DNA from 3 places in the Glutamicibacter sp. NPDC088483 genome. Region 1 is predicted to be linked to each of the others. Evidence: riboswitches for the same ligand, from Rfam matches in the RefSeq annotation. Region 1 holds a riboswitch; each other region holds the start of a gene.
What was found. Region 1 has a riboswitch for thiamine pyrophosphate ahead of thiM (hydroxyethylthiazole kinase). Riboswitches for the same ligand answer to the same signal wherever they lie in the genome.

Region 1 (3,265 bases):
GTTGCCGGGCACACAGATGCTCCCGGTATTCATCGTGGCCCTGGCAGGGATCATCGTGGCCGCGGCTGTGATTACCGTAGTTATCCTGAAAAAACCTGCCTTGGCCGGCATCTCGGTCGAAGACAACCAAGCGTTGCGCACGGTCTGGCTCAACCGCTTGATGCGCAATATCGGCATCGTCTTGCTGGCCTTCACCGTGTCGGTGGTCAATTACTCGCAGGCTAATTCGCCGGATGGACAGTACGAGTTCGTTAGCTATGGCGCCCTTGCGGTAGCCCTCACGTTGCTCTTCTGGGGACCGCGCTCTACATTCTCAGCTCAATCCACCACCAGGGAACGGACCGCCTTCTCGCGTTTGCGTGATCAACTATTCACCTTGCAATACGTAACTGCAGCACTCACCTTGCTCAGCGTTGCAATCGGCTGGTCATTCTTGCCACTGGATGACGAGCTCCAGATGCCTACCAATGAGCGAACTACGTGGATCTTAATGATCTTTGCCGGTGCGGCTTTGAGCTATGCCGTTCTCAATGCGCTTTATCTCAGCTACGTCAGCACGGTGGCCCGGCAGGCGTCTACAGCACCCAAGTACCACGCGCCCCTGCCCTTGTGGTCCTACATCGCCGCTGGCTTGCTGTTTGCCACCAGCACCTATTTTCTGCTCGATCCGCCGCTGGACTATTTGTGGGGCTTCGTGCCTCCAGGCAAGACAATGGTTGCAGGCTTGATCCTGCTGTTGCTGGCAACCCATCTTGGATTCGTCTGGTTCTCCCGCCGGGCAATTATTCCCTGGGCTGTCTCGTCGGCTGAAGAAATCTGGTACCGCAAGGTCCTGGAACTGCGTTCAATGCGTGTTAACACCAGTGCAGTGGTAGCCATGCTGCTCATTGGCTACGGATTCCCGGCCGGGCTGGGACTCTTTGCATTGCTCATCTTCGTTGTCCCAGCAGTCATTTTCCTAGAGCGCCCCGGTAGCGCCTTCGTGCGGGAACATCAGCCGGCAGCTACTTCATGAGCACGCAGATCAGTGTTGACCTCCAAGCAGCTACCCCGCCCTATGAGCAGATCCGCTCGCAGATTGCTTCACTGATCTCCTTGGGAGATCTGCCCTCGGGGAGCAAGCTGCCTACTGTGCGTGCGCTGGCCACGGACCTCGGCGTCGCTGTCGGTACAGTGGCGCGCGCCTACAAGGAGCTGGAAGCCGAAGAGCTGATCACCTCCCGACGCCGTGCCGGCACAGTGGTCAACGAGCGGCCGCAGCCGGTGGATACCAGTGAAGATCTCCTGGCCGCCGTGGATCACCTCTGGGCGTTGGCGGCCGCGCAGAAGGTGGATGCGGCCACGCTCACGGCCTTGGTGGCGCGGCGCGAGCGTAAGTAACTTGTCCTCGGAACCGGTTGTGCGTACGCTCTATGGCAGTGACACGGGGTGTCGGATCAACCGACTGAGATAAGACCCGTAGAACCTGATCTAGTTCACGCTAGCGGAGGGATGTCGCATGGCTTTGCATGCAGTTGCCCAAAAATACCGGCAACAATCACCTTTGGTTTTTTGCCTGACCAATACCGTCGTATCCAATTTCACCGCCAATGTCTTGCTGGCATCCGGGGCTTCCCCGGCCATGACGGATCTGCCCGGAGAGGCCGGCCCATTCGCGCAGGCAGCTTCAGCCGTATTGGTGAATTTGGGAACTCCAAGCACTGAACAGCTGACCGCCATGGAAGAAGCTGTGCAGTCGGCGAGCGCTGCAGGCACCCCCTGGGTCCTGGATCCAGTGGCAGTGGGAGCGCTTCCGGTGCGCACGGAGTTTGCCCGGCGCATTGTCCGGCAACGCCCGACCCTGATTCGCGGCAACGCCTCGGAAATCCTGGCCCTGGCCGGCCGGCAATCTGCTTCGCGCGGTGTCGATGCCTTGGATGAGGTTTCTGCCGCCTTGGCGGCGGGACGCGAACTGGCCACGGAAAACGACTGCGTAGTGGCCATTTCCGGCCAGGCTGACGCCATCATCGACGCCACGCGTACCGTCTTGGTGCATACCAACGGAATTGGCTTGACCCGGATGACAGGTGGCGGCTGCGCCTTGGGCGCGGTCTGCGCCGGAATGGTTGCGGTCCACGATGACCCGTTCGAGGCCACCATCGCAGCCCACGGTTTCTATGGCCTGGCCGCGGAAAAGGCCCTGGCTGGCAGCTCCGGTCCGGGCAGCTTCGCAGTTGCCTTCCTTGATGCGCTGTCGGCTGCCGATCCCGGGGAACTGAAAACTTTGAAGTACGAGGAATTGAACCATGCATAATTACGGCGCTTATCTAGTAGCCAACACTGCCAGCTGCACCCCACGCAGCACCCTGGAAGTTATCGAGGGCGCCGTCGCCGGAGGGATCGGGTGGATCCAGCTGCGCGCCAAGGATGAAAGCGCCCGGGAATTCTTCGAGCTGGCCTGCGCGGCTGCCAAGCTCACCGAGGGCAAAGCCCAGTTGCTGATCAATGACCGCATTGACGTCTACCTCGCGGCACGGGCTGCTGGCGCAGCAGTGAACGGCATCCATATCGGGCAAAAAGATGTGCCGGTACAGCTGGCTCGCCAGATCATTGGCGAGGGCATCATCGGCTTGAGTGCTTCCAGCGATGAGCAATTGGCCCAGGCGAACAAGGACGCCTCGGTGATCGACTACCTCGGTGTAGGAGCCATCCGCGCCACTCCGACGAAAAAAGACCATCCTGTTCCCCTGGGGCTGGACGGCTTTGCGCGAGCCGCTGCCTTGGCCAAGCTGCCCTGCGTAGCGATCGGCGCAATTACCCAAGACGATGCCGCCGCGATCCGCGCCGGCGGCGGCGCAGGCCTGGCCGTGGTCCGCGCCATCTGCAACGCCGAAGATCCGCAACTTGCCAGCGCGCAGCTGGTCGCAGCCTGGGAGGCCTCGAAATGAACATCCTATCCATCGCAGGCTCCGATCCTTCCGGCGGCGCCGGAATCCAAGCGGATCTGAAGGCCATTGCCGCCAACGGCGGCTACGGAATGTGCGTGATCACCGCTTTGACTGCGCAAAACACCCATGGGGTATCCGGAGTTCAGGCGATCAGCGGCGATTTCGTCCTCGCGCAGCTCGAAGCCGTGAGTACAGATATCCGCATCGATGCGATCAAGATCGGGATGCTGGCCAACGCCGAGGTGATCCGCGCAGTCACCAGCTGGCTGGAAACTGTTGACGCCCCCGTCGTGCTGGACCCGGTCATGGTGGCGACCAGCGGGGATCGCCTGCTCGAC
Region 2 (3,265 bases), on a different contig from region 1:
ATCATGGAATTCCTGTGCGGTGACCGGGTCAAGGGACAACGCGAACTGGTCATTCCAGCGGAATTCGAAGCGCGCCTTGCTCAGCGCATCATCCCGCGCTGTGGCGCCCGGGTGGCCCTTGGCCAGATCGGCGGCGTGCGCAGCGATCTTGTAGGTGATCACCCCGGTCTTCACATCATCCCGGTTGGGCAGTCCCAGATGCTCCTTGGGAGTGACGTAGCAGAGCATCGCGGTCCCGTACCGTGCGATCTCCGTGGCGCCAATGGCGCTGGTGATGTGGTCGTAGCCCGGGGCGATGTCGGTGACCAGCGGGCCCAGGGTATAGAACGGCGCCCCATCGCACAGCTGCTGTTGGCGTTCCACATTCTCGCGCACCAGATGGAACGGGATATGCCCCGGGCCTTCGACCATCACCTGCACATCGTACTTCCAGGCGCGCTTGGTCAGCTCGGCCAGGGTGTCCAGCTCGGCGAACTGGGCGGCGTCGTTCGCATCTGCGATGGAACCCGGGCGCAGCCCGTCGCCCAGCGAGAAGGCCACGTCGTACTGCGCGAAGATCTCGCACAGCTGATCGAAGTGGGTGTAGAGGAAATTCTCCTGGTGGTGCGCCAAGCACCAGCCGGCCATGATGGACCCGCCACGCGAGACCATGCCGGTGACCCGGTTGGCAGTCAGCGGGATGTAGCGCAGCAGCACCCCGGCGTGGATGGTCATGTAGTCCACGCCCTGCTCGCACTGCTCAATGACGGTGTCGCGGAAGATCTCCCAGGTCAGTTCGTTGGCTTCGCCGTTGACCTTCTCCAACGCCTGGTAGATCGGCACGGTGCCGATGGGGACCGGGGAGTTGCGGATGATCCACTCGCGGGTGGTGTGGATGTCATCTCCGGTGGACAGGTCCATAACCGTGTCCGCGCCCCATTTGGCCGCCCACTGGAGCTTGGAGACTTCTTCTGCGATGGAGCTGGTCACCGCCGAGTTGCCGATATTCGCATTGATCTTGACCAGGAACGCCTTGCCGATGATCATCGGCTCGGATTCCGGGTGGTTGATGTTCGCCGGGATGATGGCTCGCCCGGCCGCGAGCTCGCTGCGCACCAGCTCGACATCGCATTCCTCGCGCAGGGCCACATAGCGCATTTCCGGGGTGATGATCCCGGCACGCGCATAGTGCATTTGCGTCACGCGGGCTCCGTCAACGGCCTGCAGCGGCGGGGCTGAGCGTCCGGCCCATTCCGCGCTGGCCGTGCCGCGGCGGACCGCTGAGCGTCCGTCGTCGTGCAGGTTGCGTTCGCGGCCTGCATAGGTTTCCACGTCCCCGCGTTCCAGGATCCACCGCTCGCGGAAGGGTTGCAGGCCTTGGGTGGGCTCGCTTCCCGGTCCGCTGGTGCGATATACAGCCAGCGGCTCGTTGGACTGTCCATTGGGGGAGTCTGCCAATTGGATCTGCGTGACGGGAACAGAAATTCCCGCAGATTCACGGTAGGCAAGGGTGTGGGCAGGGTGCTGTTCAATTTGTTCCACTGGGGAAACTCACTTCCTTCGCCGGCATTACCCGGACAGGTTCAACGGTCGCGGACGGCGATAGCCCGATCTCAGCCCTTGCCAGGGCACCCGTGTGGTCGCGAACAACTTAGCACGCTTGCGAGGGTTAAACGCAAACCCAGTGGTCAGGGCCTGACATCAAGGAAGTGGGAAGGGCCGGCTGTGGCGGGCCAAGATGCTTTTCATTGGCCGGAGACTCTTGCCGGGGGCACCTGGAATCCGGGGCGCAAGAAGCAGCCGGTAGCCGGTGCTGCAGCTTGGGTGTGCCCTGGGCCATGCTCGCAGTGGCTACACGGCATCTGCGGGATAAACGAAAAGAGAGGCAATCTGGAACCAGATTGCCTCTCTTATTTCGAGCCCCCTGCCGGAATCGATCCGGCGACCTCGTTCTTACCAAGAACGCGCTCTACCACTGAGCTAAGGGGGCAACAGGTAAATACTTTACACAGGTTTTTGAGGTTTGCAAAATCCGTCGGGAATTTGTTGCTGAGGTCACAATATTCCTACTCAAGACCGGAATGGGCGGCAAGGAGCTGTTGCCTTCCTGGCGGTTTCCAGCACCCCGGTTCGCGGCCTGGGATCCAACTGCCGGCCGCTGGAGCCGTGCCTGCGTGCCAGGGTGGATCGGGTGTTGCCCAAGTGCCGCTCGGTCACGGGTTCTGGAGCGGGAAAAGGTGGCAGCGTTCCGAAATTCCAAGCGGAGTAATTCGATGCTTGGCCACCGGGAAGAATCCGCGGGATTCTATCCTGCGCACCCGGGCAAATCCGCGATTGACCACGAGGAGCACTCCCGTGAGCATCGTCACCAGGGCACTTTTTGTCCCACCCTTCGTCCCCGGGGTGGCGAGTGAGGGGATAAATAGCCATTGACTAGTGGTTTTACAGAATTTTCCGGGTCTTTTCCGGGGTGATCCGCCGATTTTTCTTTGCCGGGAAATCCGTGTAGAGTATTTACTCGTTGCCCCCTTAGCTCAGTGGTAGAGCGCGTTCTTGGTAAGAACGAGGTCGCCGGATCGATTCCGGCAGGGGGCTCTGAGTGAGAAGCATTCTTGGCTTCTACTGGATTGCTTCTCACTTGTGGCGGCGTAGCTCAGCTGGTTAGAGCGCACGACTCATAATCGTGAGGTCCCGGGATCGAGTCCCGGCGCCGCTACCAAATCAAAGATCCTCGGCCTCGGCCGAGGATCTTTTTTGGTTTCCGGCCCCGAAGCAGCATTGTCCTTCGAGGGCATGAACGGCTAGTGATCCAAGTCCTTCTCCTGGTTCCCGTCCTTGGCTTGCTGAGCCAGCGACAGCAGCCCCTGGATCGCTGTCGTATCGAAATCCGCCTCTTGGCTCGGTGCCTGATTGGCATCATGGCCGTGGACTTCGGTATGCAAGCGCTGCATCTGCATGTCGAGTTTCGTCGCCATGGCCGCCGCGTCGGCAAGCTCTTGCACTAGATGTTCTGGAACTTCGCCCTCGTACTTGTAGAAGATCTTATGTTCCAGGCTTGCCCAGAAATCCTGGGCAATGGTACGGATCTGCAGCTCCACCACGACATCGACCGGGCCATCGGATAAGTAGACCGGGATCTGCACGATCGCATGGACACTTTTATAGCCGTTGGGCTTCGGGTTCTTGATGTAGTCCTTGATTTGGAGGACCTTCAGGTCATTCTGCGAGGTTAGCGTGTTCAGAACCTTGTAGATGTCCTTGACGAAACTGCAGGTAATGCGCACGC
Region 3 (3,265 bases), on a different contig from region 1:
CCAATTGGTTTCCAGAGCTTCACGGGCCAGGTGCGCGGTGAGGATCGCATCGCGGGCGGTGAAGCATCCAGCGGTGTTGGGCAGCGCAATCACGTTGTTGCGCTGCAGCAGTTCATACACGTTGCCTGCGCCGGCCGCCGAAAAGTGGCGGATGGCCACGGTGGTCAGCTCCGTTCCGGAGGCCTGCAGGGCGCTTTCCAGGGTGGTCAGCGAACTCGCTCCCCCGGTGCCGAGGATCAAGCGCGAGGACAAGGTGCGTCCGGCGATCTGGAATGGGTCGCTGTGGATGTCCAGCTCGGTGATGTTGCGCGTTTCCATGCCTAGCCTCCCTGGGCCGCGGTAACGAGTTCAATGCTGTGCCCTTCGGCCAGCAGATAGCTATTCCAGGCGCTGCGTGGAACGACAGCGCCATTGACGGCGGCGGCAACTCCGAGCTTGCTGCCGTCAGCGGCCACCGAGTTGGCGTCCAGTTCCTTGCCGATTTGCGTGCTGATGAATTCGCGAAGGGTGGTTCCTTCGTCCAGGTTCAGTTGCCGTGAATTGAAATTGATGCCGATGCTTGTCATGGTTGCTGCTCCGTTCGGTGAGCGGTCTAGGTTGCGTTGGCAAAGCGGTGGGGATCCACAGCTTGGTGCAAGGGGTGGGATTGGTGGCCGTGGGCGAGATCCGCAGTGAGCGTTGCGCCCAGCGGAGCCAGCAGCACGCCGTGCCGGGAGTACCCGGTGCAGAGCAGCAGCCCTGGATCAAGGCGTCCAAGCAGCGGCCGGTCATCTGGCGTGGCGGGACGTGCCCGGGCCGTTGCCTCGTTCAGCGTGCAGTCGCTGATGCCGGGGACCAGCTTTCTCGCGTTGTCCAGCAGCAGGTGCATCGCGCCAATGTTCACCGCTTGTTGCCGGTCTTCACGGACACTGGCGCCAAGGACGAGGCTGCCGTCCCTTCTCGGCACCAGATACACCTGTTCCCGGTGCACGATGCCGCGGATGGTGCGGGTGATGAGCGGCGGGCCTGCTGGTCCCTGGATCCGGAGGATGTCCCCGTAGACCGGACGCAGCGGAAGTTCGTTCAAGCCATCGAGGGTGCCAAGACCGGTGGCCACGATGGTCTGCTCCGCTTCGAGGATTCGGCCCGATGCGGTGCACACAGCGGTGGTCCGCTTCCCGTCGGTCACCAGTGCCTGCGCCCGTTCCTCGACCAGGTGCGGACGCATATGCTCCAACAGGATCTTGACGATGGATCGAGGGTCGACCTGGTGGTCATCTTGGCACAGGACCGCGCCAGCAATATTGGCGGCCAAGGCTGGTTCGAGCTTGCGGGCTTGGCTGGGCAGCAGCTTTTGCGCTGACAGGCCGAGGGATATCTGCAGTTCGGCCAGCTCGTGCAGGGCTTCGCGGTCCGCAGGCTCTGCGGCGACAACGAGCGTGGAGTTCTGCAAGTAGTCCGGGCGTTGCCCGGTGGCCGATTCGATGCGCTCGATGAACTGCGGATAGGCGGCATTCGAGGCGGCAAGCAGCTGGTGCAACGGGCCATTGCCCCAGACCGTTTCAGCTGCCGGGGCCAGCATTCCTGCTGCCGCGTAGCTTGCACCTTGGCCGGGTGCCGGATCGATGAGGGTGACGGTGTGTGCGCGTGATTCCAGCTCGAACGCGACGGCCAGGCCGATTATCCCGGCGCCAACAATGTTGACATGCACAAGGGCACGCTTCCTTCCTACGGCGGCATGACCCGCATCAGGTGTAGCGGTCGGCTCGGTGCCCTCTCAGCCTGGTCGAATCAGGCTCCCGCGGATTACAGCGATTATAAGCATGATGCAGCTCATAAAGTCGAACTTCACTGAACGCAGTTCCGTCATCTTCTGTGATGTACTTGCTGACATGGCATTCCATGACTTCCCTATCGTGCTTTCCCAAGGTTCTGCGCTATCCAGCACCATCATCTCGTTGGAGCAAGAACTCTTGGAATCCAGCCAACGCCATAGCCAGGAGCAATTGCAGCGGCGCTTGCATCCTCGGTTCGCCGAGGTGGGAGCCAGCGGGCGAGTCTACGATCGCGAGGCCATCATTGCCCAGCTGGCCCAGGAGCCGGCACGGGATGCCGGGGCGTTGAAAGTCGAAAGCCCGGTGGCTCTCCAGCTTTCAGACCAGCTGGTGCTGCTGCGCTGGAAGCTGCTCTCCGGTTCCCCCAGCGAACGCAGTTCACTGTGGATCCATGAGCAGGGCCGCTGGCAGCAGCTCTTCCACCAGGGCACGGCCACCGCTCATCCGCAGCCATCTGCAGGACCGAAGGAAACCGTGCATGCCGACGGTGAATTCTCGGTGCGCCGGCTGCGCCTTTCGGATGCCGAAGCGGTCTTCGAGGCATTCTCCTCGAACCCCGACATGTTGCGCCAAGGCGACGCCGATTCCCCGCAAAAGGCTGAGTCGTATGTGCGCGCACTGCTGGAGGCCGGGGAACGCCAGCAGGCGATGGCCGTCGCATATCGGGATCGGCTGGTGGGACTGGTGTGCGGTACGGTCGACCCGGCCAATCGGAACGCGTGGATTTGGTATTGGATGAACCAGAATTACCGGGGCCGGTGGCTGGCCACCCGCGCCGTGGCAACCTTGGTGGATTACCTGTTCGACGAGCTGGGACTGTACCGCTTGGAGCTGGGCTTGCGGGCAAATAATCCCGGGTCGAAGCATGTGGCAGAAAGCAACGGCTTCCTGCACGAAGGTGTCGAGCGGGGCAAATTCCTGGTTGCCGGAGAACGCATCGATGTGCACACCTACGCGCGGTTGCGTACCGATGGCGGCTCTGCGGTCATGCCCTTGCCGTGGGGCACGCAACAGTAGCTTGGCGGGCATCAAAAAGTCGCGGAATCCGGTTTTGGATTCCGCGACTTCTTATCTGTCCCTCAGGTTTTGTGATGCGTGGTTAGATGCCTGGGTTCGATGCCGGTGGCGTCGAGTCCGGGCCATTGGTGGCCTGTTGGGCCTCCATCTTTTTCAGCGTGCGGGCCGCAGCATCACGACCGCCGAGGCCAAAGGCCAGAGCCGCTGCCAATGCTGCGCCAATGACGATTGCGCCGAAGGCCATGTTGATGATCGAATCGGCGATACCCATGTACTTCAGGCCCATCGCCACGAACAGCGCAATTGCCGTGTAGCGGATGATCTTCGAAGCAGTAGTGTCACCCAAGAAGCGGCCAATCACATTGGCGATGACGAAACCTGCGGCGATAATTGCTGCGCCGAAGAGGATCTTGCCGCCCAAGGCCAGGATCTCA

Region 2: linked by a shared signal. The riboswitch ahead of thiC (phosphomethylpyrimidine synthase ThiC) and the one ahead of thiM (hydroxyethylthiazole kinase) in region 1 are both predicted to bind thiamine pyrophosphate.
Region 3: linked by a shared signal. The riboswitch ahead of thiO (glycine oxidase ThiO) and the one ahead of thiM (hydroxyethylthiazole kinase) in region 1 are both predicted to bind thiamine pyrophosphate.

What each region holds. Positions count from the first base shown of each region.
Region 1 is NZ_JBIVMP010000004.1:30,933-34,197, forward strand. Features, by position in the region: gene ACIP6G_RS09255 (hypothetical protein) at 1-1,015, shown strand, start outside; gene ACIP6G_RS09260 (GntR family transcriptional regulator) at 1,012-1,380, shown strand; TPP riboswitch at 1,415-1,509, shown strand; gene thiM (hydroxyethylthiazole kinase) at 1,499-2,293, shown strand; gene thiE (thiamine phosphate synthase) at 2,286-2,927, shown strand; gene thiD (bifunctional hydroxymethylpyrimidine kinase/phosphomethylpyrimidine kinase) at 2,924-3,265, shown strand, end outside.
Region 2 is NZ_JBIVMP010000001.1:606,120-609,384, reverse strand. Features, by position in the region: gene thiC (phosphomethylpyrimidine synthase ThiC) at 1-1,521, opposite strand, end outside; TPP riboswitch at 1,518-1,625, opposite strand; tRNA gene ACIP6G_RS02965 (tRNA-Thr) at 1,898-1,969, opposite strand; tRNA gene ACIP6G_RS02960 (tRNA-Thr) at 2,503-2,574, shown strand; tRNA gene ACIP6G_RS02955 (tRNA-Met) at 2,622-2,698, shown strand; gene ACIP6G_RS02950 (GTP pyrophosphokinase family protein) at 2,781-3,265, opposite strand, start outside.
Region 3 is NZ_JBIVMP010000001.1:422,286-425,550, forward strand. Features, by position in the region: gene ACIP6G_RS01990 (thiazole synthase) at 1-318, opposite strand, end outside; gene thiS (sulfur carrier protein ThiS) at 321-566, opposite strand; gene thiO (glycine oxidase ThiO) at 593-1,690, opposite strand; TPP riboswitch at 1,688-1,792, opposite strand; gene ACIP6G_RS02005 (GNAT family N-acetyltransferase) at 1,872-2,831, shown strand; gene ACIP6G_RS02010 (mechanosensitive ion channel) at 2,914-3,265, opposite strand, start outside.